2 linked regions of the Corallococcus caeni genome follow. The protein of the gene in region 1 interacts with the protein of each later gene in a pairwise test. Links are inferred from orthologs where the notes say so. Each region holds a gene or a part of one and is shown on either strand. Other genes may lie near its edges.

The links.
Region 2: the proteins of AABA78_RS05440 (region 1) and mtgA interact in binary tests that used the Escherichia coli proteins (3 or more experiments, as listed by UniProt). The link is inferred for Corallococcus caeni from one-to-one orthologs.

The regions. Positions count from the first base shown.
Region 1 is NZ_BTTW01000001.1:1,372,413-1,377,392, forward strand. The notes cover bases 1,981-4,980. They hold AABA78_RS05440 (penicillin-binding transpeptidase domain-containing protein), read right to left. Parts: upstream 4,492-4,980; coding sequence 2,470-4,491; downstream 1,981-2,469. Other genes in these bases: AABA78_RS05435 (UDP-N-acetylmuramoyl-L-alanyl-D-glutamate--2,6-diaminopimelate ligase), read right to left, coding at 1,981-2,418; AABA78_RS05445 (cell division protein FtsL), read right to left, coding at 4,488-4,880; rsmH (16S rRNA (cytosine(1402)-N(4))-methyltransferase RsmH), read right to left, coding at 4,877-4,980. In the rest of the region: AABA78_RS05430 (UDP-N-acetylmuramoyl-tripeptide--D-alanyl-D-alanine ligase), read right to left, coding at 1-855; more of AABA78_RS05435, read right to left, coding at 880-1,980. UniProt on the Escherichia coli protein: Essential cell division protein that catalyzes cross-linking of the peptidoglycan cell wall at the division septum. Required for localization of FtsN.
Region 2 is NZ_BTTW01000007.1:506,959-512,429, forward strand. What follows is about bases 1,761-4,655. They hold mtgA (monofunctional biosynthetic peptidoglycan transglycosylase), read left to right. Parts: upstream 1,761-2,705; coding sequence 2,706-3,605; downstream 3,606-4,655. Other genes in these bases: AABA78_RS28970 (DNA/RNA non-specific endonuclease), read left to right, coding at 1,859-2,632; AABA78_RS28980 (TetR/AcrR family transcriptional regulator), read left to right, coding at 3,669-4,268; AABA78_RS28985 (alpha/beta hydrolase), read left to right, coding at 4,306-4,655. Also shown: AABA78_RS28960 (cyclic nucleotide-binding domain-containing protein), read right to left, coding at 1-399; AABA78_RS28965 (sterol desaturase family protein), read left to right, coding at 466-1,713; more of AABA78_RS28985, read left to right, coding at 4,656-5,289; AABA78_RS28990 (VOC family protein), read right to left, coding at 5,199-5,471. UniProt on the Escherichia coli protein: Peptidoglycan polymerase that catalyzes glycan chain elongation from lipid-linked precursors. May play a role in peptidoglycan assembly during cell division in collaboration with other cell division proteins.

The DNA of each region.
Region 1 (4,980 bases):
CACGAAGTGCAGGCGCACCGGCCAGTCCTTCCCCTGGTAGCGCACGGTGGCCACCATGCCGTCGCGGCCCAGCGTGTGGACGGCGGCGAGCCGCACGTCCGCGCCCTCCGCCCGGCCGAACGTCAGGTGCTTCGCGCCGCTGCGCGCGGCCTGGCGCACGATGAGCGCGTCATCCACGTTCACCACGGCGGTGGCCTGGGGCAAGAGCTCGCGGAACATCTCCCCTTCCGCCTCCGCCACGCCCTCCAGGCTGCCCAGCCCCTCCAGGTGCTCCGGCTGGACCACGGTGATGACACCCGCGTCCGGCTGCACCTTCCGGGTGAGCCTTTCGATTTCGCCCGGCTGGTTCATCCCCACTTCGATGACGGCCGCCACGTGGGACGGCTCCAGCCGGAAGAGCGTGAGCGGGACGCCCACCTCGTTGTTGAAGTTGCCCTCCGTCTTCAGCGCGGGGCCCCGCGTGGCCAGGATGGCGCCCACCATCTCCTTGGTGGTCGTCTTCCCGTTGGAGCCCCCCACCGCCGCCACCGGAATCTGGAAGCGGCGGCGGTGCAGCGCCCCCAGCCCGCCCAGCGCGGCCAGGGTGTCGTCGACTTCGTAGTGCGCGAAGCCCGGGGGCAGGGCCGGCAGCGCCCTCCCCCGCTTCACCACCGCCCCGGCCGCTCCCTGGCGCTGGGCGCCGTCCACGAAGTCGTGGGCGTCGAAGCGCTCGCCCTGCAGCGCCACGAAGAGACACCCGGGGGTGAGCGACCGGGTGTCGGTGCAGACGGCGGGAAAGCCCGCGGCAACGGGCTCCCCGCGACGGGTCGCACCCGTCGCCTGCACCACCTCGTCATCGGAGAATCGAGCGGCCATGGAGGGGGGTGTGGCCTGGGGCGTTCAGCCCGGGATGCGGTTGGCCAGCGCGCGCGCGGCGACCTCGCGGTCGTCGAACGCGAGCTTCTCCGTGCCCACCGTCTGGTAGGTCTCGTGGCCCTTGCCGGCGATGAGGACGACGTCGTCGTCCTTGGCCAGGTTGATGACCTGCTCGATGGCGGCGCGGCGGTCCGCGTCCACGAGGTAGCCCTTCTCCCCGACCTTCGCCTTGCCCGCGGAGATGCGGCGCAGGCCGCCCTTCTCCAGGCCCGGCGTCACCTCCGCGATGATGGCCTCCGGGTCCTCCGTGCGCGGGTTGTCGCTGGTCACCATCACCAGGTCGGCGCCCTCCGCGGCCACGGTGCCCATCAGCGGGCGCTTGCCCTTGTCGCGGTCGCCGCCGCAGCCGAAGACGACGATGACGCGGCCCTTGGCCAGCGTGCGCGCCGCTTCGATGGAGCGCTTGAGCGCGTCATCCGTGTGCGCGTAGTCCACCAGCACCGCCGGCGCGGGGCCGCCGCGGTGGTTCTCCGCGCGGTCCATGCGGCCGGCCACCTGGGAGACCAGCTCGATGCCGCTCTTCACGTCCGAGCGGCTGATGCCCGCGCCCAGCGCGATGCCGGCGGCGAGCATGATGTTCTCCAGGTTGTGGGGCCCCAAGAGCTTGCTCTTCACCTTGATGTCGCCCGCGGGCGTCTTCAGGGTGGCCTCGATGCCCTTGAGCGAGTAGGCGGCGTCCGCGGCGGAAATCTCCCCCGCGCCCGTGCGGCTGAACTTCCACGCCATGCGCTTCTGGCCGCGCAGCTCGTTGTAGATGCGGCTGGCGAAGGTGTCGTCGCCGTTGACCACGGCGGTGCCGGAGGCGCCCAGGTTCTCCACGAAGAGCTTGCGCTTCACCTGGAAGTACTCCTCCAGGTCCTTGTGGTAGTCCAGGTGGTCGCGGGACAGGTTGCTGAAGCCCGCGGCCTTGAAGGTAAGCCCGTGCACGCGCTCCTGCGCGAGCGCGTGGCTGGAGACCTCCATGACCACCGTCTCCACGCCCGCGTCCACCATCTCACGGAAGATGCGGTGCAGCTCCAGCGGGTCCGGCGTGGTGTTGGCCAGCTCCGTCGTCTTGCCGTTGAACTTGTAGCCCAGCGTGCCGATGACGCCCGGCGGGTTGGCACCCGTGTACATGGCGGCCGTCGCGAGGATGGCCTCCAGCAGGTAGGTGGTCGTCGTCTTCCCGTTGGTGCCGGTGACGCCCAGGAGCGTGAGCTTGTCGGCGGGGCGGCCGTGGAAGTTGGCCGCGATGAGGGCCAGCGCCTTGCGCGCGCTGCTCACCTTGAAGAACGGCACCTGCGAGGACTGCCCCTGCTTCTCCGACACCACGGCCACGGCACCGCGCGACACGGCTTCGCCAATGAACTGGGCCCCGTCTTCCTTCAGGCCCGGCACGGCGATGAAGAGATCCCCCGGCTTCACGCGCCGCGAATCCTGCGTCACTCCCGTGACGTCGACCGCGGAACGGCCGCCCGAGGTCTGCTCGGCTCCACACCCTGCGAGGACATCCGTCAGCTTCATCTCTTCCCCTTCACACGCATTGCTGATGCGGGGCCTGGAAAGGACACGGCCTCATTGCCGCGTCGCCAGTTCCAGCGTCACCCGGGCCCCCTTCTCCACCAGCGCACCGGCGGGGGGGGTCTGAGATACGACTCGTCCACTGCCTTGCAGCTGTGGCTCCAACGCCGCGGCGAGCAACTTCACCACGGCCTCTCTTCCTGCCTGACCCTGGACGTCCGGCACACGCACCGTGCCGGCTTCCGGGGTCTCGGTCACCGCATCCTCCAGGCCGGCCCGGACGGGCACGGCCTTCGCCAGCGCCTTCGGTGCCGGAGGGGGCACCACGGGCACGGCGGCCGCGGCCACCTCGGCGGGTGCCACCGTCCGGGACGGGGGCACGGCCAGGTGGGCCATGGCAGCGGTAGCGATTTCCTTGAAGGCAGGGGCAGCCACGTTCCCCCCGTATACGTCTGTCTTGGGTTCGTCCACCACCACGAGAATCACGGCACGCGGTGCCTCGGCTGGCACCATGCCCGCGAACGACGCGATGCGTTTGTCGGAATACCCCCGGGCGACGGGGTCCGCCTTCTGCGCCGTGCCCGTCTTGCCGGCCACCCGGTAGTCGTCCATGGCGGCCTTGGGCGCGGTCCCTCCCTTGACCACCACGCTCTCGAGCATGCCCACGACCTGGCGCGCCACCCTCTGGGAAACGACCCGGCGCAGCTCCGTGGGCTGGTTCTCCAGCAGCACCACGCCGTCCGGGTCCACGACCTTGGAGACGAGGTACGGGCGCATCAGCACGCCGTCGTTGGCCAGCGCGCCGTAGGCCGCCGCCAGCTGGACGGCGGTGGAGGTCATGCCCTGGCCGAAGGATTGGGTGGCCAGGGAGATGTCCGATTTTGGAAACGGGATGACGCCGCGGCTCTCGCCGGTGAGCGCCAGGCCGGTGCGCTCCGCGAAGCCGAAGGCGTGGTAGGCGGCCACCATCTTCTCCCGGCCCAGGGCCTCCGCGACCTTGGCGGCGCAGATGTTGGAGGACACCTGGAGGATGCCCTGCGCGTTGAGCCAGCCGTGCGGGTGGGTGTCGTTGATGGTGTGGCGGCCAATGCGGAAGGCGCCGTTCTCACAGAAGAACAGCTGGTCCGGGGTGATGGCCTTCTGCTCCAGCGCGGCGGCCACCACGAAGGCCTTCATCGTGGAGCCGGGCTCGAAGGCGTCCAGCGCGGCGCGGTTGCGGATGGCGTTCTTCACGCCGTCCTCCGGCGTGTTGGGGTTGAAGCGCGGGTTGTTGGCCAGCGCCAGCAGTTCCCCGGTGCGAGGGTCCAGCACCACCGCCATGCCCGCGACGGCCTTGGCGTCCTCCACGGCCTTGGCCAGCGCCTTCTCCGCGACGTACTGGAGGTGGCGGTCCAGCGTGAGCGTCACCGCGGCGCCCTGGCGCTCCAGCGGATCCATGGCGCCCTGGACCATCAGCTTGCGGCCCTTGGCGTCCCGGAAGCCGGAGGTGCGCGAGTTCTGCCCGGACAGCTCGTCCTCGAAGGCCAGCTCCAGGCCCTCCAGGCCGTGGCCGTCGGTGCCCACCATGCCGACGATGTGCGCGCCCAGTTCGCGCTGGGGATAGAAGCGCTTGGGCTCCTTGGTGAAGCCCAGGCCGGGCAGGCCCAGCGCCTTCACCGCCTCCACCTCCTGGGGCTTCGCCTGGCGCTTCACCCACGCGAAGCGCTTGGCGCGGGACAGGCGCGCGGCCACGTCGTTGCCGTCCAGGTGCACGGCGCGCGCGAGCTGCCGGGCCGCCTGCGGCACGTCGGGGAGCATGGACGGGTCCACCCAGATGGAGTCCACCTCCACGCTCTGCGCCAGCGGCGTGCCGCGCCGGTCGAAGATGTCTCCGCGCCGGGCCGGGATGTCGATCTGCCGGACGTACTGGTCCTGCGCCAGGCCGCGCAGCTTCTCCTGCTGGAAGACCTGGAGGTAGACCGCGCGGCCGAACGCCGTGCCCAGGAGCGTGAGGAACAGCCCGAACAAGAGCTGGACCCGCAGCCGGAGCCCCTTCGTGTTCGACTCTGGAATCCGCGCGCTCTTGAGGTCCCTCACCGCCCGGTCCCCCGCTCCGCCACGCGGACGGCCGGCGCCGCGGAGCGGGCCTGCGCGGTGCCGGAGCCCTTCACGCGCTCGTCCGCCAGGGACACCACCGCGCCGCCCTTGGGCATGGCCATGCCCAGCTGCTCACGCGCCACGCGCTCCAGGCGGCCCGGGGCCTTGAGCGTGGCCAGCTCCAGCTTCAGCCGGTCGTTCTCCCGGGTGAGCGAGCGGCTCTCGCCCTCCGCGTTGGACAGGCGGTAGCCCATGTCCACCACCAGCACGCGGCTGGTGACGTGGAGGATGCCCACGCCGGCGAAGAGGGTGAAGAGCATGACGGCGGGCAACAGGTGCATCAGCACGCCGGCCACGGACACGGAGGGACGCGAGAGGGCCTTGCTCATCGGATTTTCTCCACCGCGCGCAGGTGCGCGCTGCGAGAGCGGGGGTTGGCCTCGACTTCCGCTTCGGAAGCCGCGACGGCCTTCTTGGACACGAGGGCGA
Region 2 (5,471 bases), on another replicon or contig:
GTGCTGCTCCGCCACCCGGCGCGCCAGCCGCTCCCAGCACACGTGGCCCCGCTCCAGCGCCTGGAAGTCCTGCGTCTGGAACACCAGCACGTGGCTCGGCTCGAGCGCTTCAATCGCTGTCATCGACGGCAGCCGCTGCAACATCTCCGCATAGGCGCCAATCAGCTCTCCCTCGGCGCGGAAGGCCTTGATGGACTCGCCCCCGCGCGGCGACACGCGCACGCCCCGGAAGACGCCCCGCAGTACCACCGCGAACCGGTCCGCTGCGTCTCCCGGCCGCAGGAAGAGCTCCCGCTTCGCGAGCGACTGCTCCTTCGCCACGGCCTCGGCCTTCACCCACTCCTCGGGAGGAAGCGGGGCCAGGGTGGCGAGGCGCTCGTAGAGCTTGGGGAATCTCACGTCGCGGGGACCGGGGCTTGACCTGGGTTAAGGCGGAGGCGGCTTGGAGAAACATATACCGGGGGCATGTCCCTCAACGTCTATGCCGTGGCCACGCCCTTCGTCATTGCCCTGGCCCTGGCGGAGTTCGCCTGGTGCGTGGCGCGGCGCAACGGCTACTACAGCTTCCAGGACTCCATCGCGAGCATGGGCACGGCGGTGATGAACCAGTGCGTCAACGTCGCGGTGGCCCTGCTGGTGCTGCCCCTCTTCACACAGCTGGGCCAGTACGCACCGTGGCGGCTGGACGCCTCGTCGCCGCTGTCACTGGTGGCGCTCTTCCTGGGCGTCGACTTCCTCTTCTACTGGTTCCACCGCTTCGGGCACCGCACCAACATCGGCTGGGCAGCCCACTCGCCGCATCACTCCACCGAGGAGCTCAACTACGCGGTGGCCTTGCGCGCGAGCGTGACGCAGCGCCTCTTCTCCTTCCTCTTCTACTGGCCGCTGGTGCTGGTGGGCTTCCCGCCGGAGGCGGTGCTGGCGATGGTGGCCTTCCACCTGGTGCTCCAGTTCATCCCCCACACGCGTGTCATCCCCAAGCTCCCCAGGTGGGTGGAGTCGTGGCTGAACACGCCGTCGCACCACCGCGTGCACCACGCGCGCAACGACGCGTACATCGACAAGAACTACGCGGGCTTCCTCATCATCTGGGACCGGATGTTCGGCACCTACGCGGAGGAGACCGAGCCGTGCTCCTACGGGCTGACGACCCCGGCGAACACCTGGGACCCGACGGCCATCAACTTCCAGGCGTGGGCCCGGCTGGCCGCGGACGCCGTCGCCACGAAGCGCCCGTGGGACAAGCTGCGCATCTGGGTGATGCCCACGGGCTGGCGGCCCGCGGACCTCCCTCCGCGCGCGCTGGGGTACTGGAAGCAGGACGGCGCGGAGGTGAAGTACCACTCCCGGGAGCTGCCCGGCGTCCGTGGGTACCTCGTCTTCCAGTTGTTCGCGGCGATGCCCTTCATGCTCCTGGTGAGCCACCATGCCTCACCGCTGTCGGGCTGGCAGAAGGTCGCGTTGAGCCTGCTGCTCTGGGTGATGGCGACCGCCTGGAGCGGGATGCTGGAGTCGAAGGGGTGGAGCGAGCCGCTGGAGCTCGCGCGGGTGCTCGCCATGGGCGTGGCGGTGACGCTGTGGCTGGTCTGGGCCAGCGCGCCCCAGGCGTGGAGCGCGCTCACGGCGTCGTGGCTGATGGTCTCGCTGGTCTGGCTGCGGGTGGCGCGCGGTGGCGCCGGCCGGAGGTCCCTGCCGACGTCCTTCCCGGGCTGACGACGGGTGCCTGTCCGTGGCACCGCGAGTACGTGAAACATGCTGTATCAGGGCTGATACAGAATTCCGGCAAGGTATTTATCACCATCCTCTCGTGTTTCTCTCGACTTCTTGGTAATCGAGGCCGCGAAAAGGAGCCGGAAGAATGCACACCCTGAACAAGCTCTCGGTCGCGGTGGTGTTGGGTCTGTTGCTCGGCGGCTGCGGAGCCACGGACCTGGGCGGAGAAGACGTCACCCGTCAGCTCGAGCAGGACTTCGGTGGCCCGAGCGGCCTCATGGACTTCTTCGACAGCCACACGGAGGAGGAGATCCGGGAGGCGCTGACGCCCTACGGCGTCGGGTACGTGGCCCACGGGAACGTCACCGCGCAGCTGATCAGCGACTGCCCGAAGTTCTTCCCGTCGACGGACCGGAGCAAGTGGCACAGCTTCGACGGCGAGTACTACTACATCGACAGCGTGGGCCGTCCGAACCGTGCGTACAAGGATCTGCCGAAGATCACCGCCGCGCCGCGCGTCGACTCCTGTCAGACGAACGTGGGCCAGTGGGGGGACGCGGAGAACCCCAGCAACGACTACGACGGCGGACACATGATCGGCTCACAGCTCGGGGGCTGGGGCGGCCGGGCGAACCTTGTGCCGCAGGATGCCAACTTCAACCGTGGCAACTGGCTGCAGCTTGAAAACAAGATGGCCAACTGCGCGAGCCTGCCGATTGGCCGGTTGCGCTACGCCATCGGCGCGAACTATCCGAACTCCACCGCGCTCATCCCCAACACCCTGACGATGGAGATCACCAACCAGTCCACGGGGAGCGCCGTGTCGATGTCCTTCTCGAACGTGGACTACGGCGGCTCGAACGGCACGAACGAGCGGACCCGTGGCGTGAACTGGCTGACGAGCCAGGGCTGCAACTGACGAAGGCCGCCGGGTGCCATCCCGGCCGTCTTCTGGACAGCCGCTACATCCCGGGGCAGATGTAGGTGCACCGATGGCCTCCCGTCCGCCCCCAGCGCGCACCTCCACCGTCCGGACGCAGAAGACGAAGCAGCTCTCCTCCGGCGCCCGGCGCGTCGTGGCGAAGCGCTCCGGCCCGGGCTGGGGTCGCTGGGCGCTCGGCGGCTGGCTGCTGCTCGCCCTCTGGCTCGGGGTGGAGTTCGCGCGGATGCCGGACGTGAGCCTCCTGCGCACGCAGAACCCGCGCACCACCGCGCTCATGTCGCAGCGAGCCGAGGAGGCGCTCGAGGCAGGCAGGAAGCCCCGCGCGCGCCAGGCCTGGGTGTCGCTTGGCGCGGTGGCCCCGCACGCCGTGGACGCCGTGTTGATCTCCGAGGACGCGCGCTTCTACCGGCACGAGGGCGTGGACTGGACCGAGGTGGAGAACGCCTTCGAGCAGTCGGTGCGCGAGGCGCGCCTGGGGCGCGGCGCCTCCACCCTCACGCAGCAGCTGGCGAAGAACCTCTACCTCTCCACGGACCGCAGCCTGCTGCGCAAGGGCAAGGAGTTGCTGCTCGCGCGCCAGCTGGAGACCCACCTGTCCAAGCAGCGCATCCTCGCGCTGTACCTGAACGTCGTGGAGTGGGGTGAGGGCGTCTACGGCATCGAGGCTGCGGCGCGCGAGCACTTCGGCGTCTCGGCGCGGGCGCTCAGCGTGGCGCAGGGCGCGATGCTCGCGGCCATGCTGCCGGCCCCGCGCCGCTGGCTGCCGGCCCAGCGGCCCGAGACCCTGCGCACCCGCGCTGGCGTCATCGTCGGGAGGCTGGAGCGCGAGGGCCGCATCAGCGGGGCGCAGGCCCGCGAGGCCAACGCCGAACTCTCACGCTTCTTTGGCGAACCGCCCGCGCCCGGCTTCGTGGCGGAGGCCGGCGCCGCGCTGCCCGCAGGGAGCTGAACCCTTCCCAGGGCTTCCGCGGAAGCGGTTGCACGAAAAGCACGACCGTTCTATGAATAGGTCATGCGCAAGGGCGAGCTCACCCATCAGACCATCCTGGAGACGGCCGTCCGGCTGGCGAGCCGGGTGGGGCTGCAGGGGCTGAGCATCGGGGGGCTGGCGGAGGAGCTGGGCCTTTCCAAGAGCGGGCTGTTCGCGCACTTCAAGTCCAAGACGGAGCTTCAGGTGCAGGTCCTGGAGGCGGCCACCGTCGTCTTCACCGAGCGCGTCGTCCGCCCGGCGCTGGGCAAGGCCCGCGGCGAGCCCCGGGTGCGGGCGCTCTTCGATGGCTGGCTCACGTGGGACCGGGACAAGGTGCTCGAGGGCGGCTGCATCTTCGTGGCGGCGGCGGCGGAGCTGGACGACGCGCCCGGGCCCGCGCGGGACACGCTGGTGCAGAGCCAGCGGGACTGGCTGGACTGCCTGGCCCAGGCCGCGCGCATCGCCGTGACGGAAGGACACTTCCGCGAGGCGCTGGACGTGGAGCAGTTCGCCCATGACCAGTACGCGGTGATGCTGGGCTTCCACCACGCGCAGCGGTTGATGCGAGACCCCCAGGCCGAGGCGCGAGCCCGCCGGGCCTTCGAAGCGCTCGTCACCGCCGCGCGCACCCCCACTTCCTGACCTTGTCGTTGCCGTGTCCTTCGAGGAGGACCTCATCATGGTGGAAAATAGCACGAACGTTCGGACGAAGATGGCGCTGTGGGGTGTGCGGGCGGCGGCGCGGAGCCTGGGGGCGGTGGCGCCCGGGCTGGCGGCGGCGTGGTCGGAGCGGCTGTTCCTGACGCCTCGGCGGCCGCGGCGCTCGCGCACGGCGGAGGCGGTGCTGGCGCGGGGCCAGCCCCGGATGTTGAGGGTGGAGGGCGAGGATGTGGCGGTGTGGAGCTGGGGCGAGGGCCCCCGGGTGCTGCTGGTGCACGGGTGGAGCGGCTACGGTGGGCAGCTCACGGCCTTCGTGCAGCCCCTGGTGGACGCGGGGTTCTCGGTGGTGACGTACGACGCGCCGGGGCACGGGGCGTCCTCCGGGCGCACCAGCTCGCTGCCGGAGCTGGCGGGAATGGTGGCGGCCGTGGGAGAGGCGACGGGTGGGCCCTACGCGGTGGTGGCGCACTCGTTCGGCGCGGCGGCCACGGCGGTGGCGCTGCGGGAGGGGATGAAGGTGGAGCGCGCGGTCTTCATCTCGCCGCCGGCGGATCCGCTGGCGGGCATCCGGGCCTTCGCGGACACGGTGGGCCTGTCAGAGGCCCTGTGGCGACGGATGGCGGCGCGAATCGAGGCGCGCTTCGACATGCGGCTGGCGGACCTGGCGCTGCCTGCCTTCGCGCCAGGGTTGGACGTGCCGCTGCGAATCTTCCACGACGTGGGGGACCGCGAGGTGCCGCTGGAAGCAGGCGAAGCGGTGGCGCGCGCATGGCCGGGCGCGAAGCTCACGCGCACGGAGGGACTGGGGCACTTCCGCATCCTCTATGCGCCGGAGGTGCTGTCGCCCGCGGTGGACTTCCTGGCGGAGGGCCGGCCGCCCTCCACGTCCGACCGTGGAGGGCGCTCCTGGCTTCATTCGCCCCTGGGCCCTACGACACCAAACGCGGCGCCCGCGGGGTCCGTCGCGACGACAACCCAGTCGCCGCCGGGCACTTCGTGCTGACCTTGCAGCACCTTGCCGCCGTTGGCTGTGATTGCGCGCTCCGCCTCGGCGATAGAGGGGACGCCGAAGTAGAACAGCCAGGTGCCGGTTGAACCGGGGCTCCCGGCGGGCTTCTGCATGATGGCGCCGAGCCGAACGCCATCGTGGTCGATGAAGCAGTAATCGCCCATCGGGCCCATGGG